Regions from separate parts of the Halomonas sp. G11 genome, predicted to be linked through region 3. Evidence: predicted binding sites of a transcription regulator. Region 3 holds the regulator's gene; each other region holds the start of a gene.
The links. Region 3 encodes LexA, which represses DNA repair genes until DNA is damaged. Its sites were predicted from a motif close to TACTGTNTANNTANACAGTA; they were not measured.
Positions count from the first base shown of each region.

Region 1: the regulator LexA is predicted to act here: its motif matches at 2,993-3,012, upstream of recN (DNA repair protein RecN).
Region 2: the regulator LexA is predicted to act here: its motif matches at 7,172-7,191, upstream of ADS46_RS17575 (LexA family protein).

Region 1 covers NZ_LYXG01000005.1:48,603-58,641, reverse strand. The annotation lists gene ADS46_RS03175 (RnfH family protein) at 1-157, shown strand, start outside; gene ADS46_RS03170 (outer membrane protein assembly factor BamE) at 166-609, opposite strand; gene fur (ferric iron uptake transcriptional regulator) at 682-1,134, shown strand; gene recN (DNA repair protein RecN) at 1,271-2,944, opposite strand; gene grpE (nucleotide exchange factor GrpE) at 3,142-3,780, shown strand; gene dnaK (molecular chaperone DnaK) at 3,904-5,838, shown strand; gene dnaJ (molecular chaperone DnaJ) at 6,029-7,180, shown strand; gene ADS46_RS03140 (DMT family transporter) at 7,267-8,166, shown strand; gene ADS46_RS03135 (ABC transporter ATP-binding protein) at 8,144-8,893, opposite strand; gene ADS46_RS03130 (FecCD family ABC transporter permease) at 8,887-9,966, opposite strand; gene ADS46_RS03125 (ABC transporter substrate-binding protein) at 9,956-10,039, opposite strand, start outside.
Region 2 covers NZ_LYXG01000043.1:100,875-110,913, forward strand. The annotation lists gene phaC (class I poly(R)-hydroxyalkanoic acid synthase) at 1-947, opposite strand, end outside; gene ADS46_RS17535 (phasin family protein) at 1,058-1,489, opposite strand; gene ADS46_RS17540 (hypothetical protein) at 1,673-2,065, opposite strand; gene aroC (chorismate synthase) at 2,139-3,230, opposite strand; gene prmB (50S ribosomal protein L3 N(5)-glutamine methyltransferase) at 3,244-4,203, opposite strand; gene ADS46_RS17555 (Smr/MutS family protein) at 4,358-4,927, shown strand; gene ADS46_RS17560 (patatin-like phospholipase family protein) at 4,933-5,976, opposite strand; gene ADS46_RS17565 (alpha/beta fold hydrolase) at 5,973-6,884, opposite strand; gene ADS46_RS17575 (LexA family protein) at 7,214-7,657, shown strand; gene ADS46_RS17580 (Y-family DNA polymerase) at 7,668-8,981, shown strand; gene ADS46_RS17585 (sodium-dependent transporter) at 8,988-10,039, opposite strand, start outside.
Region 3 covers NZ_LYXG01000002.1:88,021-98,059, forward strand. The annotation lists gene moaE (molybdopterin synthase catalytic subunit MoaE) at 1-62, shown strand, start outside; gene ADS46_RS01615 (ribonuclease J) at 91-1,686, opposite strand; gene purU (formyltetrahydrofolate deformylase) at 1,960-2,814, shown strand; gene lexA (transcriptional repressor LexA) at 2,811-3,470, opposite strand; gene ADS46_RS01630 (TetR/AcrR family transcriptional regulator) at 3,768-4,445, shown strand; gene ADS46_RS01635 (L,D-transpeptidase) at 4,423-4,947, shown strand; gene nagZ (beta-N-acetylhexosaminidase) at 5,007-6,032, shown strand; gene ADS46_RS01645 (hypoxanthine-guanine phosphoribosyltransferase) at 6,064-6,642, shown strand; gene ppsR (pyruvate, water dikinase regulatory protein) at 6,655-7,488, opposite strand; gene ppsA (phosphoenolpyruvate synthase) at 7,716-10,039, shown strand, end outside.

The DNA.
Region 1 (10,039 bases), on a different contig from region 3:
GGGCATTTTTGGTCAGGCGCTACGCGACCCATCCCAGTATCAGGTGGCGCCCGGCGATCGGGTGGAGGTTTATCGGCCACTGCTCATCGACCCCAAGGCCGCTCGCCGCGAACGTGCAAAACGTCAGGCGAGCGGGAGCGCCGATAAAGGCGAGTAGCCGCACGATCAATTGGTGGTGCTGGGCGTCGTGTTTTGCCTCGGCTCGTTAGGAATCGCCTCAGTGGGGTCGGTTGTGTCCGGCGCCGGGCCGCCAGTGCTGTCGGCCTCCAGAGGGATGTCCTTGGAGAAATCGCCTTCCTGATCGATATTGGCAAGCCGTCCCTGGTCATCAAACGTCAGCGTGACACGCCGCTGCTCAACGCCCGCGTAAGCTTTGTCGAGCCGGAACACGTAATCCCACTCGCTAGCATCAAAGGGGGCTTCAAGCAGTGGGCGGCCCATCACATAGGTCACCTGTTCCTGGGTCATCCCTGGTTGCAGTTGGTCGACCATTTCCTCGGTGACCAGGTTGCCTTGCGGGATGTCGCGTTTATACACGCCAACGTAGCTACAGCCGCTGATCACGGCAATGGAGACGGAAAGCGTAATGATTCGAGTCAATTTTTGCATTTGAGCCTATTCTTCACTATCGTGGTTTCGGTCGATCATACCCGACCTAACCTGTTACTGCGAAGAGCAACCATGGCCGATAAGAACCATGAATTACGTAAAGCCGGGCTGAAAGTGACCCTGCCGCGCGTCAAAATCCTGCAGATTCTCGAAACTGCATCGGGTCAGCACCACCTTAGCGCAGAAGAAGTGTATAAAACACTGATAGATGCGGGCGAAGATGTGGGGCTGGCAACTGTCTACCGTGTGCTGACTCAGTTCGAGTCAGCGGGCCTCGTGATTCGTCATAATTTCGATGGCGGCCACGCGGTATTCGAGATGACGCAAGAAGACCACCATGACCACATGGTGTGTCTGGAAAGCGGTGAAATCGTCGAGTTCGTTGACGAGATCATTGAGCGACGCCAGCAAGAAATCGCTGAAGAGCACGGCTATGAATTAGTTGACCATGCGTTGGTGTTATACGTGCGCCCCCGAGGATCGGACGTAACACGCCAGGACAGCGGGCCAACTAATAAGAAATAGGGGTTAACCCTAGCTCGGGCTTTGATGCACGCCCCAATGCCTCTAGGCTGCCTGGCTTAAATACCAGGCGGCCTAGGGGCGTTTTATTGCGCGCTTGAAATACACGGTTGCCCAGCAGCCCTTCGACCCGCCATCGTCAGTGGGGCTGGCGCTGGCTGGCATTGAGCATTTCACGGGCATGGGCCAGGGTTTGGTCCGAGAGTTTGACGCCGCCCAGCATGCGAGCCAGTTCGCTGACTCTGCCCTGTTCATCCAGCAGGGCCATGTGCGTCAGGGTGGTATCGCGCCGGGCGTGTTTCTCAATGTGCAGGTGCTGGTGAGCCTGGGCGGCCACCTGAGGCAGGTGGGTGACCGTCATTACCTGGCCGTTTTCACCCAGCTTGCGGAGCAGCTGGCCGACAATCTCGGCGGTAGCACCGGAAACCCCGACGTCCACTTCATCAAACACCAGGCTTGGGATGGTGGAGTGGGACGCGGCGACGACCTGAATCGCCAGGCTGATGCGCGAAAGCTCACCGCCAGAGGCTACTTTGGTGAGCGGTCTGGCGGGCTGCCCGGGGTTGGCGCTGATTAAAAAGTGAACCTGATCGAGGCCTTCTGCCGCCGGTGTCTCTCGGGGCGTGACCTCCACTTCAAAGCGCGCCTTGCCCATGGCCAGGAAGCTTAGCTGCTGCTGGACCTCCTTCCCCAAACGGACGGCGGCTTTCTGACGACCCTCGCTGAGGTGCTTGGCGTCACGTCGATAGCGCTCGCGAAGTTCCGCTACCTGGGCGCCCAGGGCTTCGATGTCGTTCTCGCTGTTATCCAGCTCGGCGACTTCCCGGCTCAGTTCCGCATGCAGTGCGCAGACTTCTTCCGGTGCCACATGGTGCTTGCGAGCAATACGGTGCACGTCCGCTAAACGCTCTTCCACCCACGCCAGGCGCTCGGGGTCGAGTTCGGTGGTGCTGGCGAGGCGGTTGAGCTCGCTGGCGGCCTCTTCGACCTGAATGCGCGCGTCGCTGAGCATCGCCAGGGTGTTGGCCAGCGTGCCCTTGTCGCTGCCCGGCAAGGCGCTTAAATGTGTATAAGCCTGGTTGAGCAGCGACAGTGCCCCGCCCTCATCGCTGGCGCAGCAGTCAGCGGCAAACTGCGTTTCGCGGAGTGTTTCATCGGCGTGGGCAAGGGAGTGTTGTTCTTCTTCAAGGGTTTGCAGTTCGCCTTCAGCAAGGCCCAACTGATCGAGCTCCTCCACCTGGTAGCGCAGCAGCTGCCGTTTGGCTTCTACCTCGCTGCCGGCTTCCTTGCGCTGCTTGAGGCGGCGGTTGGCGCTGCGCCAGTCACGGTACGTCTCGGCCAGCTGCTGGGCGGTGTCGCGAAGGCCCGCATAATCGTCGAGAAGTGCGAGATGGGTTTCTTCGCGCATCAGCGCCTGGTGGGCATGCTGGCCGTGAATCTGCACCAGATGTTCCCCAAGCGATTTTAGGTCGCTGATCGTGGCCGGTTGTCCATTGATCCATGCCTTGGAGCGCCCGCTTGCCGTTACCACCCGCCTTAACAGGCATTCGTCGTTGGGCAGTTCGCGGCTGCCGAGCCACTCGCTGGCCGCGGGTAAATGCTGAATATCAAAACGCGCCGATAGATCAGTGCGTTCGCTGCCGTGGCGGACGCTGCCTGCGTCGGCGCGCTCGCCCAGGCAAAGGCCCAGTGCGCCCAGCAGAATCGATTTGCCTGCCCCGGTCTCGCCGGTAATGGCGGTCATGCCATGGGTCAGGTCGAGTTCCAGGTGCTCAACGATCGCGTAATCTCGAATGGCAAGCTGAGTCAGCATGAGGGCCTCCTGAGGCGCAGCGGAACGAGCGTAGTCAATGCGTCTGAATATTGTTGTTTTATACAGTAGTCGAAAACGCGCTTCAATGCCCACTTGAGATGGCTTTTATGGTCCCCATATACGGTGCATAGCCAATTTACGTCGCTACTTATTATTTGGGCGTACCGCACGCCCCTCGAACGTTGCAGGAGCAAGGCATGGCAAAAGAATCGCAAACCCCGATGGATGACGAGCTGGCTCGCCAGGAGCAGGAATCAGAGACGCCGGAACAGGAATCTGAGGATCGCCTGGTTGAAGGTGAGCTGGAAGGCCTTATTAATGACGATGAGGCCGTTGTCGATCGTGTCGACGACGAGGCTGAAGTCGATGTTCTGGCCGCCAAGGTGCAGGACCTGGAGCAGCGTCTGGCAGAAGCCAAGGATCAGTCGCTCAGAGAAGCCGCCGAAGCGCAAAATGTGCGCCGCCGGGCGGAGCAGGAAGCTGAGAAGGCCCGCAAATTCGCCCTGGAAAAGTTTGTGAAAGAGCTTCTGCCGGTCATCGACAGCCTGGAAAAAGCGCTTGAGTCGATGCAGGAAGATGCCTCCGAGGTGCATCGCGAAGGGGTCTCGATGACCCTGAAGATGCAGCTCGATGTGCTGAGCAAGTTTGGCGTTGAAAGCATCGATCCCCAGGGTGAGCCGTTTGACCCTCAGGTTCACGAAGCCATGGCGATGGTGCCGAACCCTGAGCAGGAGCCGAATACGGTCATGGAGGTCATGCAGAAAGGCTACTTGCTGAACGGACGTCTGGTTCGCCCGGCCATGGTCGTGGTCAGTCAGAAAGCGAATGAGTCATAACGCAGTAAAGGCCTAAAAAGGGCCTTGAAAAGTCTCAGGTGGCCCCCAGATAAAGGGGCAACCCCGCGGGAAATCCCGCTACCAGTTTGATGTATTGAAACAACCGAATACGAGGTTCTTATTATGGGACGCATTATTGGTATTGATTTGGGCACCACAAACTCTTGTGTATCGGTGCTCGATGGCGACAGTGCAAAAGTCATTGAAAACGCAGAAGGTGGCCGTACCACACCGTCCATCATCGCGTACACCGAAGACGGTGAGACGCTCGTTGGTCAGGCCGCCAAGCGCCAGGCGGTCACCAACCCCGAAAATACGCTTTATGCCATCAAGCGTCTGATCGGCCGTCGTTTTAAAGACGACGTTGTCCAGAAAGACATCAAGATGGTGCCGTACAAGATCATTGAAGCCGATAACGGTGATGCCTGGGTAGAAGTGAAAGGCCAGAAAATGGCACCGCCGCAGGTGAGCGCGGAAGTGCTCAAGAAAATGAAGAAGACGGCAGAAGACTACCTCGGTGAAACCGTCACCGAAGCGGTTATCACCGTACCGGCCTACTTCAACGACAGCCAGCGCCAGGCCACCAAGGACGCAGGCCGCATCGCCGGTCTGGAAGTCAAGCGTATCATCAACGAGCCGACTGCCGCGGCGCTTGCCTATGGCATGGACAAGTCACGCGGTGACAAGACCATCGCGGTATACGACCTGGGTGGCGGTACTTTTGATATTTCGATCATCGAAGTGGCTGATGTCGACGGTGAAACCCAGTTTGAAGTGTTGGCCACCAACGGCGACACCTTCCTGGGCGGCGAAGACTTTGACCTGGCGCTGATCAACTATCTGGTGGACCAGTTCAAGTCCGACAGCGGCATCGACCTGTCCGGCGACAATCTGGCCATGCAGCGTCTGAAAGAAGCGGCCGAGAAAGCCAAGATCGAGCTTTCCAGCGCTCAGCAGACCGATGTCAATCTGCCCTACATTACGGCCGATAACACCGGTCCGAAGCACCTGAACGTGAAAGTGACCCGCGCCAAGCTCGAGTCACTGGTAGACGACCTGGTGCAGCGTTCCATGGAGCCGTGCAAGGTGGCCCTGAAAGATGCTGGCCTGTCGGCGTCTGAAATCGACGACGTGATCCTGGTCGGTGGTCAGACCCGCATGCCGCTGGTTCAGCAGAAAGCCGCTGAGTTCTTCGGCAAGGACGCACGCAAAGACGTCAACCCGGACGAAGCCGTGGCCGTCGGTGCAGCGATCCAGGGCGGCGTTCTGGGCGGTGACGTGAAAGATGTGCTGCTCCTCGACGTGACGCCGCTGACCCTGGGTATCGAAACTCTGGGTGGCGTGATGACACCGCTGATCGAGAAGAACACCACCATCCCGACCAAGAAGACGCAGACCTTCTCCACGGCGGATGACAACCAGACGGCGGTCACCATCCACGCCGTCCAGGGTGAGCGCAAGCAAGTGTCGCAGAACAAGTCGCTGGGTCGCTTCGACCTTGCCGATATTCCACCGGCGCCGCGCGGTGTGCCGCAGATCGAGGTGGCCTTCGACCTGGATGCCAACGGCATCCTGAACGTCTCCGCGAAAGACAAGGCGACCGGCAAGGAGCAGTCGATCGTCATCAAGGCGTCCAGCGGCTTGAGCGAAGAAGAGATCGAGCAGATGGTACGCGATGCCGAAGCCCACGCTGACGAAGACAAGAAATTCGAAGCGCTGGTGCAGTTGCGTAACCAGGCGGACGGCATGATCCATGCCACCCGCAAAACGTTGGAAGAAGCCGGTGACAAGGCAACCGATGATGAGAAACAGTCCATCGAGACTGCGATCAGCGAACTGGAAGAAGCCACCAAGGGCGACGATCAGGAGTTGATCCAGCAGAAACTTGACGCGCTCACGGAAGCCTCCGGTCAACTGGCGCAGAAGATGTACGCCGAACAGGCAGAGGGCGCTGAGCAGCCGGGTCAGGAAGGTGCTGACCAGGCCAACGCCAAGCCCGATGAAGACGTGGTCGACGCCGAGTATGAAGAAGTCAACGACGATCAGAAAAAGCAGTAAGTGCTCTTTCTGACGAGGTAGGCGGCGACGCGGGGGGCAACTCCCGCGTTGCTGTTTCCACGTCCAAGACGCACAAGGCTTGATGTGTCGTTAAATACTGTGTCTTAAATACTCTGTCGTTAACACTATGTCGTTAACACATAGTTAAATGTGCAGTTGAATGCGTAGCTAACCAAGAGGCGTAGGACCCATGTCCCAACGCGATTATTATGAAATCCTGGGTGTCGACAAAGGGGCTGATCAGAAAGAGATCAAGAAAGCCTACCGTCGCCTTGCGCAAAAATATCACCCTGACCGCAACCCGGAAGACGATACCGCGGCGGAAAAATTCCGCGAAGTGTCGGAAGCCTACGAAGTCCTGACCGACAGCGAAAAACGTGCGGCCTACGACCAGTTTGGTCATGCCGGCGTAGACGGCCAGGGCGGAGGCTTTGGTGGCGGTGGTTTCGGCGGCGGTGGCGCTGGCGATTTCAGCGACATCTTCGGCGATGTGTTTGGCGATATTTTCGGCGGTGGCGGCGGTCGTCGTCGTGGTCCCAATGCTCCGGCGCGCGGTTCTGACCTGCGCTACAACCTGGAACTGGATCTGGAAAATGCCGTTGCCGGTACCACGGTTGATATCCGTGTGCCACGGCATATCGAATGCGACCGCTGTGACGGCGGTGGCGCCGAGCCGGGGTCAAGCAAGGACACCTGCCCCACCTGCCATGGTCACGGCCAGGTGCGTATGCAGCAGGGCTTTTTTGCAGTTCAGCAAACCTGCCCGACCTGCCATGGCTCAGGCCAGCACATCAAGGTGCCGTGTCACAAGTGTAACGGCGAAGGGCGCGTGCGCGAGACCCGGACACTGTCGGTGAAAATCCCACCGGGTGTGGATACCGGCGACCGTATCCGCCTGAACGCGGAAGGCGAAAGTGGTATCAATGGCGGCCCACCCGGCGACCTGTACGTCCAGGTGGCCATCAAGCCGCACCATATCTTCCAGCGTGACGGCAAGCACCTGCAATGTGACGTGCCGATCAACTTCGTCGATGCGGCATTGGGCGGTGAGCTGGAAGTGCCGACGCTCGATGGCCGAGTGAAGCTGAAGATTCCGCCGGAAACCCAAACCGGCAAGATGTTCCGGCTCAAGGGCAAGGGCGTCAAACCGGTTCGCGGTGGTGTCCCTGGTGATCTGCTGTGCAAAGTCGTGGTGGAAACGCCCGTCAAGCTCAGCGAGGAGCAGAAGCGTCTGCTGCGCCAGTTCCAAGAAAGCCTGGAAGGCAGCAACAGCCATCACTCACCCAAGAAAACCGGCTTCTTCGACAGCGTGAAGAAGTTTTTTGAAGAGATGAAGCCGTAATGCCGGACTAATGGCATTAGTCGGCGGTTAAGCTCAAAACCCTCGGTTCGCCGGGGGTTTTTGCTGTATGGGGAGTGCTGCGCATCATGAATAACCTCCAGGATAGGCCCGTAACAGGGATTTTGCTCAGGGTTCTGTCAGGTCTGCTGTTTACCGGCATGCTGGTCAGCATCAAGGCGGTCAGCGACGCCGTGCCGGTCGGCCAGTCGGTGTTTTTCCGCTCGCTGTTCGCGCTGTTGCCGATCATGGTGTTTCTCGTCCTGCGCCATGAATTTCCCCGCGGCCTGGCAACGCGTCGCCCACTGGGCCATGCCCTGCGATCGGGGTTGGGGGCGGCGGCGATGTTTGCGTCCTTTGCGGCGGTTGCGTTGTTGCCGGTTGCCGAGGCCACGCTGCTTGCCCAATTGACGCCGGTATTCATGGCGGTGGGCGGGATATTGCTGCTGGGTGAACGGTTTTCGCTCTATCGGGCGGGGGCTATTGTGCTGGCCCTTGGCGGGATGGCGGTGTTGGTGTTGCCGGGGCTGAGTGCGGACGGGGCGGATGGGCAGGTGGCTGGCTATGCGCTAGGCGCGCTCAGTGCCCTGTTAACGGCAGGGGCGCTGTTGACCGTTCGGCGGATTTCACGCACGGAAACGGCGGCTTCCATCGCGTTCTACTTTATTCTGGTGTCGTCGCTGGCGGGACTTGCAACCCTGCCTCTTGGCTGGGCGGCGCTTAGCCCGACGGAGTTTGGGTTGCTGGTGCTCTCGGGCCTGTTTGGCGGGGCGGCGCATATCGCGATGACGCTGGCGTTACGCTACGCGGAAGCGTCCCGCCTGGCGCCCTTTGAGTATATTGCCCTGGTTTGGCCCGTGTTGGCGGATTGGGTGCTGTTCGGGATACCTGTCTCGAGTGCTTTTCTGCTGGCACTCCCGCTGATGCTGAGCGGGGTGGCGCTGGCCGCCATGGAAGGGCGGCGGCTTAAATGGCCTCTTCGACGATAAGCTGCGGGCTGCCTTTCGAGCAGGGCTCGATCCGCGCATTGACGTGGTAAACGGATTGCAGCAGCGAAGGCGTGATGACGTCCTCCGTGGGGCCGCAGGCAATCAGGCGGCCGTGTTCGAGGACCATGGCGGCATCGCTGAAGCGCAGCGCATGGCCCAGGTCGTGCAACGCCACCAGAATGAGCATCTGGCGCTCGTCGGCCAGCCGCCGTAGCACGCCAAGCAGGCTGATCTGGCGGTTTAGGTCGAGCGCCGAGGTGGGCTCATCGAGCATCAGGATCTCGGGCTCCTGCACCAGCGCCTGGGCGGCGCTGACCAGTTGGCGCTGTCCACCGCTCAGGTCGCCGATATCACGCTCGCCAAGGGCGGCAATGTTCAATTCCTCAAGGGCGCGGTCAACCTGGGCCAGATCCTCGCTTTGCACTTTCAGGCTGCGCCCCTGCATGCGCGCTAACAGCACTGACTCATACACCGTCAGTACCGCCCTTGCTCCCGTGTCCTGAGGCATGTAGGCCACTGGGCGCTCGGCGCTGGTGCCGCTGATAGTGACCTCGCCGTCACCTTTCAATAGCCCCAGGATGCGCCGAAAAAGGGTCGACTTACCGGCGGCGTTAGGCCCCAGCAGGGCGACTATCTGTCCACCCTGAAAGGGCGGTGTCGTGATGTCCTGGATAATGGGGTTACGCCCGTAACGGGCGGAAACATGAGTCAGCTGTAGGGTTACCATGACGCCTTCTTGTGGTTAAGCACGAGAAATAGAAAGAAGGGAATGCCCACGAGTGAGGTGATGATACCAATGGGGATGATGGTGCCGGGGATGATGATTTTGGAAATCACGGACCCCACGGAAAGAATCAGCGCGCCACACAGCGCCGAGCCGGGCAGGAAGAAGCGCTGGTCCTCGCCTAAAAGAATGCGTGCAATGTGCGGCCCGACCAGGCCAATAAAGCCGATGGTGCCCACAAACGCCACCGCAATCGCGGCCAGTAGCGATACCAGCACCAATACTTCCAGTCGCAGCGCACGGGGATTCACGCCCATGCTTTCGGCCTTGGCGTCGCCCAGTCGCATGGCGGTGAGCGCCCAGCCGTGACGCGCCAGCAGCGGCATCACCATGGCCAGCACGCTCAGTGCGATCCAGAATTTCGGCCAGGTCGCTTTGGTCAGGCTGCCCATGGTCCAGAACACCACCGCCGCCACGGCCTGCTGGCTGGCGAAGAACTGGATCAGCGCCATCAGCGAGTTGAAGATGAACACCATTGCGATGCCCAGCAGTACGATGGTCTCCACCGTCACGCCGCGCTTGAGGCTGAGCGCATGGATGAGAAAGGCGGTGACCATGGCCATCAGGAACGCATTGATGGGCACCACGTACTCGATGGCGGCGGGGATGATGGCGACACCAAAGGCTAGCCCCAGGGCGGCACCAAAGCTTGCCCCCGCCGAAATGCCCAGTGTGAAGGGGCTGGCCAGCGGGTTGCTCAGGATGGTTTGCATCTGCGCCCCGGCGATGGAAAGGCTCGCGCCTACCACCAGCGCCATCAGGGCCACCGGCATGCGGATTTCCCAGAGAATCACCCGGGCCTGCTGGCTGACGCTGTCAGGGGTAAACAGCGCGGCCATGACCTCGCCCAGGCTATAGCGCGCAGGGCCGAGGGCAAGGTCGACGCATAGGCTGAAGAAGAGCGCGACGACCAGCGCCGCCAGAATCATCTGGCGACGAAATACCTGGCTGCGATAAAAGGCGCGCCCCTGTGAATTCGGCACGTCAGGTGTTGTCGCGATGCTTTCAGTCGTCATTCAGGGATAACCAGTAGCCGGGTTCGTAGTCGATGGGCAAAAAGCGATCGTGCAGTTCCGCCATGGTGGCTTC
Region 2 (10,039 bases), on a different contig from region 3:
GCGGTGATCGGGCCCAGTTGCATGTAGTCAGCCCAGGTAATGTCGTGCTGTTCCGGACCCGGGTTGCGCCAGGAGATCAGGAACACGGTGTGCCCCTGATCGACCAGCCATTTCATCATTGAATTATCTTGGCGCAGATCAAGCACGTAGTACTTGTTGATCCACGGCGGCACGACCAGCAGCGGTGTTTTATAGGTTTTTTCGGTGGTGGGCGTGTACTGGATCAGCTGCATCAACTCATTTTCATACACCACCGCTCCCGGGGTAACAGCAATGTTCTCGCCCACGCCAAAGGCGCTGCGGTCGGTCATGCGGACGTTGATGCCTTCGGCGGAATTGGCCAGGTCTTCGCGCAGCCGCTCAAGACCTTCCACCAGATTCTGTCCCTTGGTTTCCAGCGTGCGACGCATGACCTCGGGGTTTGTCGATACAAAGTTGGTCGGCGACATGGCGTTGACCACCTGGCGGGCGTAAAAGGCCAGGTTGCGCTTATGGGTTTCGTCCATGCCGCTCAGGCTATCCACCAGCTCATCCACCATCTGGGAAAACAGCAGATACTGCTGCATGATGGCCATGAAGTGGGGTTCCCGGGTCCAGGCCTCATCCTTGAACCGCCGGTCACCCTTCTCCGGCGTGACCAATGGCGATACCTCTTCACCGGCCATTGCCCGCATGCCCTGCTGCCATAGCAGCCACTGGTCCTGCAGCAGGCGTGCCTGGGTCTGCCATAATAGCGTCGGGTTCTGCATTAATGATTGCGCCCCGGCTTCAAAGCTTTCCCGCATATCGCTATACACGGAGTCGGCCGCTTCGCTGGGCGCAATGCGTGATAATAGATCCTGCATGAGACCTTGATACTGCTCACCAATATCTTTTAGCTGAGCGTTCCAGGCGTCCAGCTCTTCTTGAGACAGGCCATGGGGCGGTAATTCCCACTCTGCTGACATCTTCATTCTCCTCTACCGGCGCGCAACCCATACGCAACCCGTATGATGGCAGGTAATCAAAGACTCAAAATAGGCGCGGCGCCCTTGGGCGCCGCGATCAATCGGGTCAATCAGCTTTTACGCGATGATTGGCTGCTCGCTTTCGCGGGCTGCTCACCCTTGGCGGTGGGCTGCTCACCTTTGGCCGCGGCGCTGGCCTGGTCGGCCATTTGCTTGCCTGCTTCACCAAACAGTTTTTCCATTTCTGCCTTGAATTCAAGGCTCATCTCGCTCATCACGCGAGCGTCTTCCTGCATTTGCTGCGACAGCTCGTTCATCATGGCTGCTTGCTGCGTGCCGAAATCGCGCAGGCTTTCAGCATCCTGAATGTCGGTGGCGTTACGCAGGCGTTCGGTGCCCATCTGGCTGTAGCGCTTCATCGCCTCCAGCTGATATTGGGTCATCTTTTCCATGTTGTTGAGCATCAGCGAGTTGATCTTGCGCATCGGCTCAAACATCTGGCGGGTTTGGGCGTTGAAGGCGTCCATCATTTTATCTTGCATGGTGTCTACTCCTCTTTTCGTTCCTTGGCATGAGCCGAGAGTGACTCACACAAACGCAAATTGCTGCACTGCAAAAAGAGTAATCCTTGACAGGGTGTGTTGCAACTACCTAGACGAAAACGGCTTCTACCGCTTTGGTCGTGCCCTGGCGACATTACCCTCACAGATCACGCTGCTTTCCGTTCACTCCGCTTTCCGTTTTGCCCGTGAACGGGAAGATGCCGTTGCCTTGGCGTTGGCATCGGTGCTCTTGGTACTTGTCGTGCTACCTTTTTGAGTTTTGTCCTCTTCGGGGGCGCCGCTACTGGTACTGGCGTTCCCTGCCTGCTTCAACATATCCAGCATCATCTGCTGATAGGTGCCGAAGTTGGACAACCCCTGAGAAAGGCCCTGCTGCATCATGGGCTGCTGCAGGAAGGGCCGCATCAGACTCATGGGATCATACCCTTCAACCCCGGACTCCATTTGCCGCTGAATGTTATCAAGCAAATGTTGCTGGAACGCTTCAACATCGGGCAACCCCAACGCCTGGCGAAACTCATCGGGGGTGAGATCGAACTCAACGTTAATCTTCATCGGCGGCTCCTGCTTTATTAACCAATCTTGTTTTATTTAAGTGTAGCAGCGATATACGAAGGACACCTTGCCGCTAGCGTTGGGTTAGCCGCGGCGTATCAACGCTTACCTCACCGTTTTGCCCTCGCTGCCGTAGCCAGTGGTCCATCAGCGTGATCGCCATCATCGCTTCCGCGATGGGCGTTGCGCGAATACCCACGCAAGGGTCGTGACGACCTTTGGTCACTACCTCGACGGCGTTGCCGTTGACGTCGATCGAGCGCCCCGGCGTGGTGATGCTTGACGTCGGCTTAAGCGCCAGGCGCGCCACAATGGGCTGGCCGCTGGAAATTCCCCCCAGCACCCCACCGGCGTGGTTGGACAAAAAGCCCTCCGGCGTCATCTCGTCGCGATGCTCACTGCCCCGTTGATCAACGCAGCCAAACCCGGCACCAATCTCAATCCCTTTTACCGCATTGATACTCATCAAACCATGCGCCAGATCAGCATCCAGGCGATCAAATACCGGCTCACCCAGCCCGACCGGCACACCCTCGGCCACCACGGTGATCTCCGCGCCGACGGAATCCTGATCACGGCGCAGCTGATCCATGTAGTCTTCAAGCTCGGGCACTTTGGCGGGATCGGGGCAGAAAAACGCGTTCTGCCCGACGGCATCCCAGGAGTGGAAATCGATCTTGATCGGGCCGAGCTGGCTCATGTAGCCACGCACCTGCACGCCCTGAGCCGCCAGGTACTGCTTGGCGATGGCGCCCGCAGCGACGCGTACCGCGGTTTCCCGCGCGCTTGAACGACCTCCGCCACGATAATCACGGTGACCATACTTGTGGTGATAGGTGTAGTCCGCGTGGGCGGGGCGGAACTGATCCTTGATTTTTGAATAATCTTTCGAGCGTTGATCGGTGTTCTCGATGAGCAAACCTATCGAGGTCCCGGTCGTTTTGCCTTCGAAAACCCCCGACAGGATTTTCACCTGGTCCGCTTCCTGGCGCTGGGTGGTATACCGCGAGCTGCCGGGGCGGCGGCGGTCCAGGTCGTGCTGTAAATCCGCCTCGGATAGCGGCAGCCCCGGCGGGCAGCCATCGACGATCGCGCCTAGCGCCGGGCCGTGGCTTTCCCCGAAGGTGGTGACGGTAAATAGTTTGCCAAATGTATTGCCGGACATGAGCCTTAGCTCCTCACGCAAAAGACGCCGCATGGGCGTCGAGTTCAGCGGCGCTCAGGGCAAAGACGCCCTGGCCGCCACGCTCGAATTCAAGCCACATGAACGCCACCTCGGGAAAGGCAGCCTCCACATGGCGGTCTGAGTTACCCACCTCGACAATCAGCCACCCTTCATCGGTCAGGTGTGCGCGTGCTTCGCGCAGAATGCGCCGCACGATATCCAGGCCGTCGCTGCCTGCGCCGAGGGCAAGGGCAGGCTCGTGGCGAAATTCGGCGGGCATGGTGGCCAGGTCACGCTTGTCGACATAGGGCGGGTTCGAAATAATGACATCAAAACGCTGGCCCTCCAGCCCGCTGAATACATCGGCTTCCACCGCGCGTACGCGCTCGCCGACATCGTGGCGGGTGATGTTCTGGCGCGCCACGGCGAGCGCCTCCTGGCTGATATCGGCCAGCGTCACCTCGCAGGTGGGCAAATAAAGCGCGGTGGCAATGCCGATACAGCCGGAGCCGGTGCACAAATCCAGCACCCGTTCGGGCGGCTCTTCGGGGAACCAGGCGGCAAAGCCATCCTCTATCAATTCCGCCATCGGCGAGCGCGGAATCAGCACGCGTTCGTCAACGTCAAACGGATAACCGGCAAAGAAAGCTTCTCCCAGCAGGTAAGGCAGCGGTCGACGCGTGGTGATTCGCTCACGGGTCAGGGTCACAATGCGCTCGCGCTCCATCGGCAACAGACGTGCATCCTGTACGCCTGGGTCGACATTCCAGGGCAAATGCAGCGCCCCCAGACACAGCGCAACGGCTTCGTCCCATGCCGACTCGGTGCCATGGCCGTAATAGAGCCCCGCCAGATAGAACTCGCTGGATACCCAGCGCAGGTAGTCACGTAAGGTTATAAGCTCGCTCACCAGCGCCGTATCCGGCAGGGTGAGGGAGGAAGGCGAAGTCTCGGCGTTGAGAGGCTGGGTCACATCGGCTCCTGGTCAACAAAAGCGGCCATCTCTTGGGGAGACGGCATGGCAAAAGAAAGATTGTACCTTTGACGCTGCCCGGTTCACAGCAGCGTGCATCTCGCTATACTGTGCGCCTGTTCTCCGTTTTGCCCATTTGCCATTTGAGCCTGTCATGACACGACGCCGCCACCTGCCCGATGATGACGATATCAGTGCTTTCCGCCAAGCGCTGAAAGCCGCGGGCGTGCGTCGCATGGCCACCAACCAGGCCGACCCCGGCAAACCCAAGCGCAACGATGATGCCCAGCAGGCCAGGCGGCAGGCGGCGGTGGAAAGCAATACCTTCGCCACCACCGGCCGCACCTCTGATGGCCGGGTCGAGGCGGTGCGCCCTTCCGAGTATCTGGAATTCAGCGTCGCCGATTTGCCCTGGCGTACCTTCAGCCAACTCAAACGTGGCCAGATGGCCTGGCAGGCCGGCCTCGACTTGCATGGCTACACCCTTGAAGAAGCCCGGCTGGAACTTGAGAGCTTTCTGCGGGATGCAACTGCTCAAGGGCTTCGCTGCGTGCTGGTCGTCCACGGTAAGGCCTGGGGCACAACGGCTGATTTTCCAGTACTGAAAAGCCACACCAACGCCTGGCTGCGCGAGTGGCCCGGCGTCCTGGCGTTCTGCTCTGCCATTGAGATCGACGGCGGCACCGGCGCGGTCTACATCCTGCTACGCAAACGCGGCCAGTAGGCCCCTTATTCTGCCATACCCGGTTCTTGCGCATCCGACGCGGTGTCGGGCATACGCCGTGCCAGGGCATCATCGGCCAGATGACGGCCCAGGCGGATCAGATCCCTGGCACGGTGAAACTCGTAGGTACTGCACACCGTTTTGGGAACTTCGATGAGAATATCTGGCGGGTAACCGGCAATCTTATATTTCGCCAGCGCCGCCTGGGTAATATCGAACGATTCGAGGATCATATCCAGCTTGCCCCATTCCCGCTTGCCGCGAAGGTCCAGCGTCTCATCCACCTCACCCTCTTCGTTACGGCTGCCCAGCTCGCCCCATAGTCGCCGCGTGGTAGCCCGCACTTCGTCCATCCAGCCACCGATATTGGCATCGCGATCACGCTCCCGGGTGGTGCGGCTATCGCTATTCTCGTCACTGGGAAGCAGGGTCTCCAAAGACACCGGCTGCGGGCTGTGGGCGGTCACGTTGACCGCCACCACAAAGTCTGCCTCGTGGGCGGCGAGTATGGGCATCATGGGCAGCGGATTCAGCAGGCCACCGTCGACCAGTACCTGCCCTCCCAGATGCACAGGGGTAATCACGCCGGGCACGGCGATCGATGCCCGTATCGCGCGCAGCAGCGGGCCGTTTTGAAACCATACCTCGCGCTGACGTACCAGGTCAGTGGCCACGGTGGTTACCGGAATCGGCAGGTCTTCCATCAATGTATCGCCGACCAGCCCTTCCAGCTTGCTCATGATCTTGCTGGCCCGCATGGCGCCCATCGGGCTCCAGGTCACATCGACCAGCTTGAGCACATCCAGATAGTCCAGGTTACACACCCATTCACGGTATTCGGGAAGCTTACCCGACGCATAAATACCGCCTATCAGCGCGCCCATGGAGCACCCGGCAATCGAGATAATCTCGTAACCCCGGGCTTCCAATGCCTCAATCACACCGATGTGCGCATAGCCCCGGGCACCGCCGCTACCCAGAACCAGCGCCACTTTATTACCGTTATTGCCGTTCGATACACTGCCATCGGCCAGATTCGGTTCGTTCATTGCTCGTTTCCTACGACTGATCCCGACGTTTCATGGATAGATTGCGTAATTACCTCGGCAACGCGGGACACCCCCTGGGGTTCAAGGTGCAGGTGATGACCGCCTGCCAGTACATGGCGTGTTAAGTGGGGTACCGCCTGGCGGGCTTTTCCCGCCCAGCCGCGCTCGCCTAAGATGCCCTCCTCACCTTCTATCAATAGCACCGGTGCCTGGATGTCGGCCAGTAGCGCTAACACCTGGGAAGGCGTAAAGCGTACCAGCGATGGCTTCAACAAGCGGCTGTCGGTGCGCATCTGTACGTGCCCGTCAGCCGCCACATCGGCATTGCGCTCCACCAGCGGCGTGGCCGTGATGGTATCTAACGGGGTAACACCACCGGCCACGCGGGCCGCCACCGCGGTGGCCAGATCAGGGTAACGCGGTGCCCGGGAAGTGGGCCGTCTATGCGCCATTAACCCCTTGCGCAGCTGGCTTGCCGTGTCACTGGCGGGGGTATTGAGCGCACCCAAGCCATCCAGCAGCGTCATTCGCTCAATGCGCTCCGGCAAGGCAGCCGCCAGTAAACAGGCCACCGCGGCGCCCATGGAATGGGCGAGCAGCACCGCTCGCTCAATGGCCAGGTCTTCCATGGCATCCAGTACGTCGTGGCAATAATCCCACAGCGCGTAATCCTGCCCCGTCGGGGCGTGTGCCGAATAGCCATGACCACGGAAATCGATGGCCACAATACGAATATCCAGCGCTTCCACCAGCAATGGCGCTAACCGGGAAAAGCTTGCCGCATTATCGAGCCAGCCGTGGAGTGCCAGCCAAGTGGGCGCCTCCTCGCGCCCCCAGCTCAGCGCCGCCAGACGACCGTGGGCGAGGGAAAGGGAGTGCGGATAACGCCTTGAAGTGGGGTGGGACATTATTAATCTATCCTAAGCAAACCAACCGCCCTAGGCAGCAAGATGACGGCATAAAGCACAAACGGTACCATGCCAAACGTCATTGTCTGTACAAAATGACTGACACTCACCGACGTCCATCTTTTCCTGCTAGCGAGGCCTTTATGAAACCCCACCGTGATACCCGAACGCGCAACTGGGTCTTTTTCATCGCTGTGACCAGCGCCATTGTGGTGGGCCTCTGGCTGGCAAGATAAGCCTTCACGGATATTCCTAACAGCTCTTGCAATTTTATCCCCATGGCCAAATACTGTATATAAATACATATTTTGCCAGTGAGGAGGCTGACCATGACGCAGCCGTTATCGCCTATCGCGCCAGCCGTGCCGTTAACGCATCAGTCGCTGCCCTTTCCTCCGCTACACGGCCGCGCTGGGTTTAGCGGCTTCCCTTCCCCCGCCCAGGATTACGAGCCGCGCACGCTGGACCTCAACGTGCGCCTGATCAAGAACCCCACCCACACGTTTTACCTGACCGCCACCGGTGACAGCATGGAGGGTTGGGGAATTTTCGATCGCGACCTGCTGGTGGTTGACCGTAGCCTTTCCCCTCGTCTGGGGCATATTCTGGTCGCCATGTTCGACGACGAACTACTGATCAAGCGCTACGCGCTCTATCACGGCACGCCGCACTTGTGCTCAGCGCACCCACATTATCCGCCGCTGCCCCTGGAAGACAACGACTGTCAGGTATGGGGTGTTGTCCGGGCGGTCATTCACGAATACCTGCGATGATGTCACCGCCATGATCGGACTGGTCGACGCCAACAACTTTTACGTCAGCTGCGAACGTGTTTTCCAGCCCCATCTGGAGGGCAAGGCCGTCGGCGTGATGTCCAACAACGACGGCTGCGTAATCGCCCGCTCGGCGGAAATGAAAGCGATGGATATTCCCATGGGCACCCCTGCCTTCAAACTGGAGGGGCTCCGCCAGCGCGGCGAGATTCATCTGCTGTCGTCCAACTATGAGCTGTATGGCGACATGTCGGCACGGCTCGCCCAACTGCTGCGGGACGCTTGCCCTGACATCGCCCCCTACTCCATCGATGAAATGTTTGTCTACCTGGAGGGCATGAGCGAGCACCAGTGCCAGGCCCTGGGCGATCGCCTACGCCGAGACATTCATCGTTGCCTTGGGTTACCGGTATGTATCGGGCTGGCACCGACCCACACCCTGGCCAAGCTCGCCAACCATGCAGCCAAGAAGCAGCCGCACTACCAGGGCGTTTGCCTGCTTGCCGGGAACGACGCCAGCACCACCGCCTTGCTGAAGCAAACGCCGGTCAGTGAGGTATGGGGCGTGGGCAGGCGGCTTGCCGAACGGCTTGCCATTAGCGGCATCCATAGCGCCCTGGATTTACGCGAGTGCGATAAGAAACAGCTGCGCAAACGCTTTTCCGTGGTGCTGGCGCGCACCGCCCTGGAACTGCGTGGCACCCCCTGCCTGACAATGAACGCGGTGGATCAGCCGCGCCAGCGCATCATGACGTCGCGCTCTTTTGGTCAGCCCACCGGGGTAAAAACGCAGGTGCACGAGGCACTCCGCCGCCATGCCCAGCGTAGTGCCACAAAACTTCGCGAGCAGCACAGCCTGGCGCGCTCGGTGATGCTGTTCCTGAAAACCAACCGCCACCGCCGTGACCAGCCACAGTACTTTCCCCACACCCTGGTCGCGTTACCCACCCCCAGCGACGATACACGCGTGATCCTCGACGCCGTCCGCCAGGGCCTTGAGCAGATATACCGCCCCGGCTATCGGTTCATGAAAGCTGGCGTGATGCTGCTGGATCTCGTCGACGCCCAACAGCATCAGCTATCGCTACTCGATGCCCCCGCCCGCCACCATCCCCGGCTAATGGCCACCGTGGACGCCATCAACCAGCGTATGGGGCAAGACATGATCCGCTTCGGGATGACCGATGACGAAGCCCCTTGGCAACTGCGCTGCGCTCATCGCTCGAATCGCTATACCACGCGCTGGGATGAGTTACTTGAAGTCGGCACTCACCCAGGCGCGATTGCCGACGCCAAGGCAAGACGGCAACAATCGCAGCCGTAACAGCGCTCAGCGGGGGCTCCGAACATGACGCAACCGCGGGCTGAGCGTTTCGCCCAAGCACGCCATGGCGACCAGAATCGCCAGTAACCACGGCCAGTGCGCGACAAAGGAGACCTGATAAATATCCAGCGCGTTGATAAAAATCACCACGATACCGAGCGGGCTGACGTAGCGCACCATGGTCAGCCACAGCGCATAGGGCAGCGGTGAAAGCCCCAGCTCATCGCGGAACGTCTCGCTCTTCAACACAAAGCCTGCCAGCACGACCATGCCCAGGCCGCCCAACGGCATCATCAAGCGCGAGGTCAGGTAATCCAGCCAGTCAAAGAAGTTCTTACCCGCCAGCGTCCAGTCGGCGCCCAGGTTGAACGACAGCATCGCCAGGGTACTGATCAGCCAAAGTACGATGCCGGTGCCCCACGAGGCCGCTTTACGCGAGAGACCTTTGTTATCACATAGCCAGGACACCGTCGCCTCGACCATCGAAATCGCCGAGGTCAGTGCGGCCATCGATAACATCAGGAAAAACAGAATGCCAAACAGCGTCCCCAGCGGCATCGCTTGAAACGCCAACGGCAAGCTCATGAAGATAAGCCCTGGGCCTTCGGCGGGATCCATCCCGTTGGCAAAAATCACCGGAAAGATGGCCAGTCCGGCCATCAAGGCCACCACGGTATCGGCAACCGCCACGCTTAGCGTGGTGCGCCCGATGGAAGTCCCTTTAGGCAGGTAGCTGCCGTAAGTCAGGATGGCCCCGGAGGCCAGTGACAAGGTGAAAAACGCGTGCCCCAGCGCGGCCAGCATGCCTTCACTGGAAAGACTGCCCGCCTTGAAAGAAAACAGGAAACTGAATGCCTGACCAAAGCCGCCCGAAAAAACGCCAAACACAATCAACAGCGCCAGCATCAGCACCAGCCCGGGCATCATCCAACTGACGTTTTTTTCAATGCCCTCCTGCACGCCTTTGCCGACGATCAGCATGGTCAGCAGCGTGACCAGGGTACTCCAGAAGCCCAGGTTCCAGGGGTTGGCGTTATTGGCACCAAACACTGCGGCCA
Region 3 (10,039 bases):
GCCACGGGGATTACTGGGTCAAGGAACGTCACTCGGATATCGAGGATGCCGCCCGCTGGTAACCTTATGGCATTGGCGGGCGTGGGGAGGCTATTCGTCAGCCATTGTCGCTGGCAGCTCGCTGGCCATGATCTGCAGATGAACGTCAGGTAAATGCTGTAGCCGTTCTGCCAGCCAGGCAATCAGGCGGGGCTGGAGGCCCAGCCGCAGGTCCGCCAGGGTATCTGCATGGAGTTCGGCAAGCTGATCATCCAGCCATTCACTGAAGCTGTCTTCGTCGAATGAACTGGCACTGGTATTATCCAGCATCAACCGCCCGACGCGCGTCCATCCGGTCTGGGTGGCCGTCACCGGTAGCGCCAGATAGAGGCTGCCCCGTCGAGGGAGGGTGCTGTTTTCACTCTCCAGCCCAGGGTGGGGCACCACGCTGTTCTGACTGACGATGCACGGCGGTTGCGGGTAGTGCTGCTCGTGATGCAGCCCTTGCTGATCGAAGCGGATCAAGTCGCCATTGACCGGCGCCAAGGGCGCTTGAATGCCCAGCGACGTCGCCAGCTGCTGGTGAGCCTGTTGATGAAGACTCTCACCGTGAACCGGCAACAGGTGGCTTGGCGTCAGCCACTGATAAAAGCGGGTGATTTCGTCCTGTGCCGGATGCCCGGTCGCGTGAAGCTGCGGGTGACTGAACTCATCGAAGAGCTTGACGCCCAACTGCTGCAGGCGCTTTTTCAACTGTTCGATGGGTCGCTCGTTACCCGGAATGGCTTTGGCGGAAAAAATCACGTTGTCACCGGGCTGTAAGTCCACGTGAGGATGACGCCCCTGGGCAAGTCGCTGCAGGGCGGCGCGCGGCTCACCTTGGCTGCCGGTGGCAATGACCACGACTTCATCCGGCGGCAAATACCCCAGATCGTGAGCGGGCACCACGGCGGGAAAGTCGTCCAGATAGCCGAGGCCGCGTGCGACACCCACCATGCGCTCCATCGAGCGCCCCATCAGGCTGACGCGCCGACCACACTGGTAAGCTGCGCGGCCAATCGCCAATACGCGGGCCAGATTACTGGCGAAGCAGGAAACAATGACGCGCCCTTCGCAGCCAGCGAGTGTTTCAACAAGCGCTCTTGCAACATCGCCTTCGCTGCCCGAGTGGCCGGGGATAGGGGCATTGGTGGAATCACCCACTACCAGGTCAACCGGCGCCAATGCCTTGAACTGCGCCTGATTGATCGGCGCACCGATAATCGGTTCAGGATCAAGCTTCCAGTCCCCGCTATGCAATACCCGGTAGCGGCCTGCCATGACCATCAGCGAGCAGCTCTCGGGTATCGAGTGCGGAACCGCCAGGTAGCGCAGGGTGAAGGGGCCGCTTTCCAATGCCTCACCGGGTTCGACCACGTGAATGGCGGCGCTGCTTAGTTGGTGTTCGGCAAACTTCAGGCGCAGCAGGCCTGCCGCCAGCGGCGTCGCATAGATCGGGCACTGCCAGTGGGGCCAGAGCCAGGCGACCGCCCCAATGTGGTCTTCGTGTCCGTGGGTGATGTAGAGCGCTTGCGGTGAAATGCCCAGGGCTTTGGGGGTTTCCAGGTTGGGCACCTGCAACGGCGCATTGGGTAAATCCTGGCGGATCATCATGCCGCAATCCACGGCGACCCAGTGGTCTTCGTATCCATAAAGCGTCAGGTTCATGCCAATTTCCCCGCAGCCGCCTAACGGCAAGAGGCGTAAGGGAGGGCGACGACGGGGACGAATATGAACGCGCGGTGGATGCATCAGAGTAATAAAGCCTAGAAAGTAATTGGTTAACTATACGGGATGGGGCGGGCGGCTAACAATCGCTGCCGTTGCGGGCGGTGATTGCGGGCGCTGCATTCTGTACACTAGACGTTTGTTTAATGCCAACGGACGGCCCGATCGTCGCCGCCCGGCAACTGTGAACGGCAACTTTGAAGAGTAATGACTATGTCGCATTTTTATCGTCTGGTGGTGTCCTGCCCGGACCAGGTGGGGATCGTCGCGAAGGTTTCGAGTTTTATCGCGGATCAGGGCGGGTCGATTACCGAGGCCAGCCAGCATTCCGATCTGGAAACCGGGCGTTTTTTCATGCGCTACGAAATATTGGCGGATTCGCTGGGCATGTCGGCAGAGGCGTTACGTTCGGCCTTCGAGCCGGTGGCGGAGCGGTTCGACATGCAATGGGCGCTGGTCGATACTCAGAAACGGCAGCGGGTTGTTCTGATGGTCTCACGAGAATCCCACTGCCTGGTCGATCTGCTTTACCGCTGGCAGGTGGGGGAGCTGGACTGCGATATCGTGGGCGTTATTTCCAACCATGATGACATGCGTTCGTTAACCGAGTGGTATGGAATTCCGTATCACCATGTGCCGGTAGATCCGGCGGACAAGACAGCGGCCTTTGAGCAGGTGCAGGCGCTTATTGACGATGCCCGGGCCGACAGCATCGTGCTGGCGCGCTACATGCAGATTCTACCGCCAGCGTTGTGTGAACGCTACGCGGGGCAGGTAATCAATATCCACCACAGCTTTCTGCCGTCTTTTGCTGGCGCCAAGCCTTACCACCAGGCTTATCAGCGTGGCGTCAAGCTGATAGGTGCCACCTGCCATTATGTGACTCAGGAGCTGGATGCAGGACCCATCATCGAGCAGGACATCCACCGGGTCAGTCACTGTCACACGCCGACCGACCTGGTACGTTTTGGCCGTGATGTGGAAAAAGCCGTTCTTGCTCGCGGCCTTCGCTGGCACCTGGAAGACCGCGTGCTGGTGCACGGCAATAAAACCATCGTGTTCAGCTAGCCGAGCGACTGGCCATTGCCGCCGCGGATGACGCCGACCCCAACCCCTTCAATATCGAGCGGTTGGGTGCGTAAATCGATATTGATCGGATCGAAGTCGGGGTTTTCCGCAATGAGTGTGACCTGGTGGCCCTCGCGTTTGAAACGCTTGACGGTTACCTCGTCTTCCAGGCGGGCGACAACAATCTGGCCATCGCGGACGCGCTGGGTACGATGCACGGCAAGCAGGTCGCCTTCGAGGATGCCAACGTTCTGCATCGACAGCCCGCGCACGCGCAGCAGGTAATCGGCCCTGGGCGTGAAGTAGTCGGCGGGCAGGGGGCAGTAACGATCGATGTGCTCAGCGGCCAGGATGGGGCTCCCCGCTGCGACTTCGCCAATGATGGGCAGGCCGCTGGCAGCGTCTGAGGCTGGCAGGGCGTCTGGCGTTTCCTGGGGCTCCTGGTTGGGCAGGCGTATGCCACGAGACGTATTGCGAATAATGCGAATGACACCTTTGCGCTCGAGTGCGCGCAAATGCTCTTCCGCTGCATTGGGTGAGCGGAACCCCAGCGCCTTGGCTATTTCAGCCCGAGTGGGCGGATAGCCGAGCTCACCCATGGTCTTGACAATAAAGTCGAACACATTTTGTTGGCGAACGGTTAATGGCCGCGACATACCAGCCTCCAGATTGAATAAGTGAGCAAGACTGCGTTTCTGTTGACCTATCCGGCGTGGTTAACAGTGCGTAATTAACAGTATGTGGTTAAGTATACAGCATGTTCTCCTGTCCAGTATATCTTTGAGATAAGTCAGCTAACAAATTGATGTATATAGGGATGCGAGGTCACGATGGGGACGGGGCAAGTGCTCAGGTAAACGTTGAGAGGTAACAACCGATAACGTAGTATCCTAGTTTGTTTAAAACATCCGTTTTTTATGGCCCGCTTTTTTGGCCCGTTTTAGGAGAGCAGCATGGCTCAATCGGATACGGTGACGCGCATTCTGGATACCGCTGAAGTGCTTTTTGCCGAGCGCGGCTTTGCCGAAACCTCTTTACGCAACATTACCAGCAAGGCACGGGTCAATCTTGCCGCGGTGAACTATCACTTTGGATCCAAGAAAGCACTCATCCAGGCAGTGTTTGCTCGCTATCTGGATCCGTTTTCCCAACGCTTTCATAGCGCCCTGGATGAACTTGAAGCCCGCTACGAGGGTCGTGACATCCCCCTTGAAGTGCTCCTCGAAACCATGGCCACAACCGTGCTGACGGTGCCTGCCGAACGCAATAGCCTCAAAGTCTTCATGCGTTTGCTGGGGCTTGCGTACAGCCAGGCTCAGGGGCATTTACGGCGCTACATCCAGCAGCAATACGGTGATGTGTTCAGCCGTTTCACCGAGCTGGTTCGCCGTGCGACACCGGATCTGCCGGACGCCGAGCGCTTCTGGCGGCTACACTTTATGCTCGGTACCGTCATCTTTACGCTTTCAGGACTGGATGCGCTGCGCGATATTGCCGAAAAGGATTACCACCAGCATGTCTCGGTCCGCGACCTGGTTCGCCGACTGCGGCCGGTAGTGGTGGCGGCGATGAACGCGCCATTACCTGATGAGAAGGACATTGAGCACCATGCAGACACCGTCGCTCATTGACATGCCGCCCCGGGAGGGGCTGTGGCTTGAAATCGACGCCCACTCACAACGGTTGCGCGCCTGGCAAGGCGATATGTGCCGTCATGAGTGCGACATTTCCACCGGTCGCCAGGGCCTGGGTAATCAGCAGGGTAGCGGGCAAACGCCGCTGGGCTGGCACTATATTCGTGCCGCCATTGGCGCCGATGCCCCGGAAAATGCTGTCTTCAAAGGACGCCGCTGGACGGGAGAAGTCTTTAACGCCGAGCTGGCTGAGGCGTTTCCCGAGCGAGATTGGATTCTGACGCGCATTCTATGGCTGTGTGGCCTGGAACCGGGGATAAACCGCGGTGGTCAGGTCGATTCCCAGCGTCGCTATATTTATCTGCATGGTACGCCGCCGGACCAGCCCATGGGACAGCCCGCCTCCCATGGCTGCGTACGGCTGCGTAATGCAGATCTTCTTTGGCTGTTTGAGCATGCGGCACCAGGGACGCCTGTCTGGTTACACGACAGCCGTTGATCGTTGGACTCCTCGCTAATCATCGTCTAGAGTTAGCGCCTTTTTTTGGACATCCCGCTATGACACATCCTTTGGGCTCGGTCATGTTGGACCTTGAAGGGACAACGCTGACCGCCGCGGAGAGGCAGTTGCTTAAAGCCCCCGCGGTGGGTGGCGTTATCCTGTTTGGACGCAATGTCGAAGATGCCCACCAGGTCAGAAAACTGTGCGGCCAGGTGCGTCAGCTTCGCCCCGACGTGTTGCTGGCAGTGGATCAGGAAGGCGGTCGCGTCCAGCGTATCAAGCAAGGACTGACGCGCCTGCCACCGATGGCCCGGCTGGGCGATTATTACCAGCAGGATCGTGCGGCGGCCCTGGGGCTTGCTCAGGACACCGGTTGGCTGCTGGGCATGGAAATGGCCGCCTGCGGGTTGGATATCAGCTTTGCTCCCGTGCTGGATGTCGATAGTGGCTTGAACAGCATGATTGGCGACCGCAGCTTTGGCCCTGAGGCCGCGCAAGTTACTGAACTGGGTGGCGCGCTGGTGGCCGGGCTACATGAGGCCGGTATGGCAGCGATCGGCAAGCATTTTCCCGGTCATGGCGGCGTGGCGGGCGATTCACATCTTGCCTTGCCCGTTGATGATCGGCCTTTTGAGACGCTCAAACAGCACGATCTGGTGCCTTTCAGCGCCCTGGCCAAAAAGCTTGATGGTGTCATGCCAGCGCATATTGTTTACTCGGCATTTGACAAGCGACCCGCCGGCTTTTCACCCAGTTGGCTGGGGATGCTGCGTCAATCGCTGGGATTTAAGGGCTGTATCTTTTCCGACGATTTGAGCATGGCGGGTGCCCATGAGGCCGGTGGGCCCCGCGAACGCGCAGCGGCTGCGCTTGCCGCGGGCTGTGACATGTTGCTGGTATGCAATGATCGCGAGGCGGCGCTTGAGGTCGTTGCCGCCGTTCCAACGCCTCAGTCTGTCAGGCCCGGCAAGCTACGCTACAAACGCGCGCGTCCCGATCTGGATGCGCTACCGGCGCTCAGCCGCTGGCGGCGTACGCATGCCCAGCTAGAGGCCATGGCCGCTCATTCACGCAGCAGTTAACGATTGTTTTACCAAGTAGACTGGAACTTCAATGGCAAAGCTAGACAAAGAAGCGCTCGCATCCCTCGACACCATGCGCGAGCTCATGGACAACGCAGACTGCTTGATTTCCCAGCAGCAGGTGGAGCAGGCGCTGGACCGAATGGCTGAGCAGATCAGCGCGGATCTGGGCGATAAACTACCGGTCTTTTATTGCGTCATGAATGGCGGCTTGATCACCACAGGCCACCTGTTGACCCGGTTGGGCTTTCCGCTTGAGGTCGACTACCTGCACGCCACGCGCTACCGCAACGAAACCCGTGGCGGAGAGCTTTTCTGGCGGGTGTCGCCGGAGATTCCCATGGCCGGTCGGCATGTCGTTATCGTCGACGACATCCTCGATGAAGGCACGACGCTGGCGGCCATTCTGAACTATTGCCAGGAAGCGCAGGCTGCCAGCATTACCACGGCGGTCCTGGTCGACAAGCGCCACGACCGCAAGGCAGTGCCCGGGCTGAAGGCTGACTACTGTAGCCTGGAGGTCGCCGACCGGTACGTATTTGGCTTTGGTATGGATTACAAGGGTTACTGGCGCAATGCCCCTGGCATCTTCGCGCCCAAGGGCATGTGATCTCATGGGCCCCTAGCGGGGTGAAAATCGCCGTGCCAAGCCGGTTTCAGCAATCATGCGAGTGGATATTTCTTCCACTGAGAAGCGCGTGGCGTCGATATAGGGGATGTGCAGGCGGCGGTATAATGCTTCAGCCTGTTCGATCTCCTGCATGCATTGGTCCATGGAGCTGTAGCGACTGTTGGGCCTGCGTTCGTTGCGAATGGCGGCCAGCCGCCTGGCGTCGATTGTCAGGCCAAACAACTTGTGCCGATGGGGGGCAAGAACCCGGGGCAATTTCAGCATGCCGTCTTCGTCCAGGTCGTCTTCCGTGAGGGGGTAGTTGGCGGCGCGAATGCCAAATTGTAGCGCCAGATAGAGCGACGTGGGGGTTTTGCCGCAGCGCGAAACCCCGACCAGTATAATGTCGGCTTTATCGTACTGGTGGGTGCGTGCGCCATCGTCGTTGTCCAGCGCGAAGTGCACCGAGTGAATGCGGTCCATGTAAACATCGTCGCTGCCAATCGAGTGCGTTCGCCCAACGCTGTAGGAGGAATGGGTCGCGAGCTCCTGTTCGAGCGGTTCCAGAAAGGTGGAGAAGATATCCACCTTGAAGCCGGCGGCCTTGCGAATCACGTCGCGGATTTGCTGATCGACAATGGTGTCGATAATGATCGGCCTTTGGCCGTCCCGAACGGCCGTCGCATCGATGATCTCGGCCAGGGCCTGGGCTTTGTCCAGAGTGTCGATATAGGGCTTGGTCTGCATGTTGATCTCGACATCGCTGAACTGGGCCAACAGGCTTCTCCCCAGGCTCTCTGCGGTGATGCCCGTCCCATCCGAAATGAAAAATGCCGTGCGCTGCATGGTGTTTGCTCTCCTGAACGTTGTGCCTATTGTGGGTCGGGATGACGTCCGGCACAACGGTGCTCGAGTCGCGACTACAACAAAGGTTCAAAAAGGCCGCCTGTTGTAAAAATCCTCCATCGCCTTCGCTATTAGACCAATGGCGAATACACCGGGGCGGTGCTAGGGTGTCCGCATTCATCTCTGGCGGTTGTCGTGATCGCTGGCCTATCGAGCGAGGGGGTTGCGTGAACAATTACATTCTATGGTTCGATCAATTGGGTATGGCTGACGTCGAACGCGTGGGTGGCAAAAACGCCTCGCTTGGCGAAATGATCTCCAATTTATCGGGAGCGGGGGTCACGGTGCCAGGTGGCTTTGCTACCACGGCTCATGCCTACCGAGAGTTTCTCGCCCATGAAGGTCTCAACGAGCGTATCAACCAGATGCTGGCGCGGCTGGATGTCGACGATGTCAAAGCATTGGCCGAGGCCGGGAAGACGATCCGTCAGTGGGTGATCGACACGCCGCTGCCCCCGACGTTCGAAAAAGAACTGCGTAGCGCCTACGAAAGCCTTCAGCAGCGTCACCCTGCGTTGAAGGTTGCCGTGCGCAGCTCGGCCACCGCGGAAGACTTGCCGGATGCCTCCTTCGCCGGCCAGCAGGAAACCTTCCTCAATATCGAAGGGTTCGACAATATCAAGCGCGCCGTCCACGAAGTGTTCGCGTCACTGTTTAATGACCGGGCCATCTCTTACCGTGTTCATCGCGGCTATGCGCATGAAAATGTCGCGCTATCTGCGGGTGTGCAGAAAATGGTGCGCTCGGAAACGGGCGCGTCGGGTGTCATGTTCACGCTGGATACCGAGTCGGGCTTCCGCGACGCCGTCTTTGTGACAGCTTCCTGGGGGCTGGGTGAAACCGTCGTCCAGGGGGCGGTGAACCCGGATGAGTTCTATGTTCATAAGCCGACCCTGGCCGCGGGCCGGCCCGCTGTGCTGCGCCGCAACCTGGGTTCCAAGCTGATCAAGATGGTCTATACCCAAGATGCCAGCGCAGGCAAGTCGGTCGAGACCATTGACGTGCCGCTACAGGATCGCGGTCGTTTCTGCCTCAACGACCAGCAGGTCATGGCGCTGGCGAGCCAAGCAGTGACCATCGAGCAGCACTACCAGCGCCCCATGGATATCGAGTGGGCGCTGGATGGCGACGATGGTGAGCTCTACATTGTGCAGGCCCGGCCGGAAACTGTCGTCTCCCAGCAGGAAGGCGGCAAACTGGAGCGTTTCCAGCTACGCGAGAAAGGCCGCACCCTGGTCACCGGCCGCGCCATCGGCCAACGCATCGGCCGTGGTACCGCCAAGGTGGTCATGACGCCAGACGACATGGACAAGATCCATGACGGCGATGTGCTGGTAACCGACATGACCGATCCCGACTGGGAGCCGATCATGAAGCGCGCTTCAGCCATCGTGACCAATCGCGGTGGCAGGACCTGCCACGCGGCGATCATTGCCCGTGAACTAGGCATCCCTGCGGTGGTCGGCTGTGGTGATGCCACCACGCGGTTGGTCGAAGGCAGTGACGTCACCGTTTCCTGCGCTGAAGGCGATACCGGGCATGTGTATGAAGGCCTGCTGGATTACGACTGCAAGGTGTCCAACGTCGATACCATGCCCGAGATTCCTTTCAAGATCATGATGAACGTGGGCAACCCCGATCGCGCCTTTGGGTTTGCCAGCCTTCCCCATGCCGGGGTAGGGCTCGCGCGGCTTGAGTTCATCATCAACCGCATGATTGGTGTTCACCCCAAGGCATTACTGGAGTACGACACCCTGCCGTCTGACCTTCAGCAGGTGATCGACATGCGCACGGCCGGTTATACCGACCCGGTCAGTTTCTACGTCGATAAACTCGTTGAGGGCATTTCGACACTGGCTGCTGCCTACTACCCGCAGCGCGTTATCGTGCGGCTGTCGGATTTCAAATCAAACGAGTACGAAAACCTGATTGGCGGCAAGCTCTACGAGCCTGGAGAAGAGAATCCCATGCTGGGCTTCCGGGGTGCCTCGCGTTATATTTCGGAGGCGTTCCGCCCTTGTTTCGAGCTGGAATGTCGGGCGCTCAAGCGTGTCCGCGACGACATGGGGCTCGACAATGTCGAGATCATGGTGCCCTTCGTGCGCACCACGGAAGAAGCCCGGGAAGTGGTCGAGCTGCTGGCGACCAACGGGCTCAAGCGTGGTGACCATGGTCTCAAGGTCATCATGATGTGCGAACTGCCCGCCAATGCGCTGTTGGCCGACGAGTTTCTCGAGCATTTCGATGGTTTCTCGATCGGTTCCAACGACCTGACACAGCTCACCCTTGGGCTTGATCGTGACTCGGGTATCGTGGCGCACCTGTTTGACGAGCGTAACGAAGCCGTCAAGAAACTTCTTTCCATGGCGATTCAGGCCTGCAGGGCCCAGGGCAAGTATGTCGGCATCTGCGGTCAGGGACCCTCTGACCACCCTGACTTTGCCAAGTGGTTGATGGAGCAGGGGATTGATTCGATATCCCTCAACCCGGA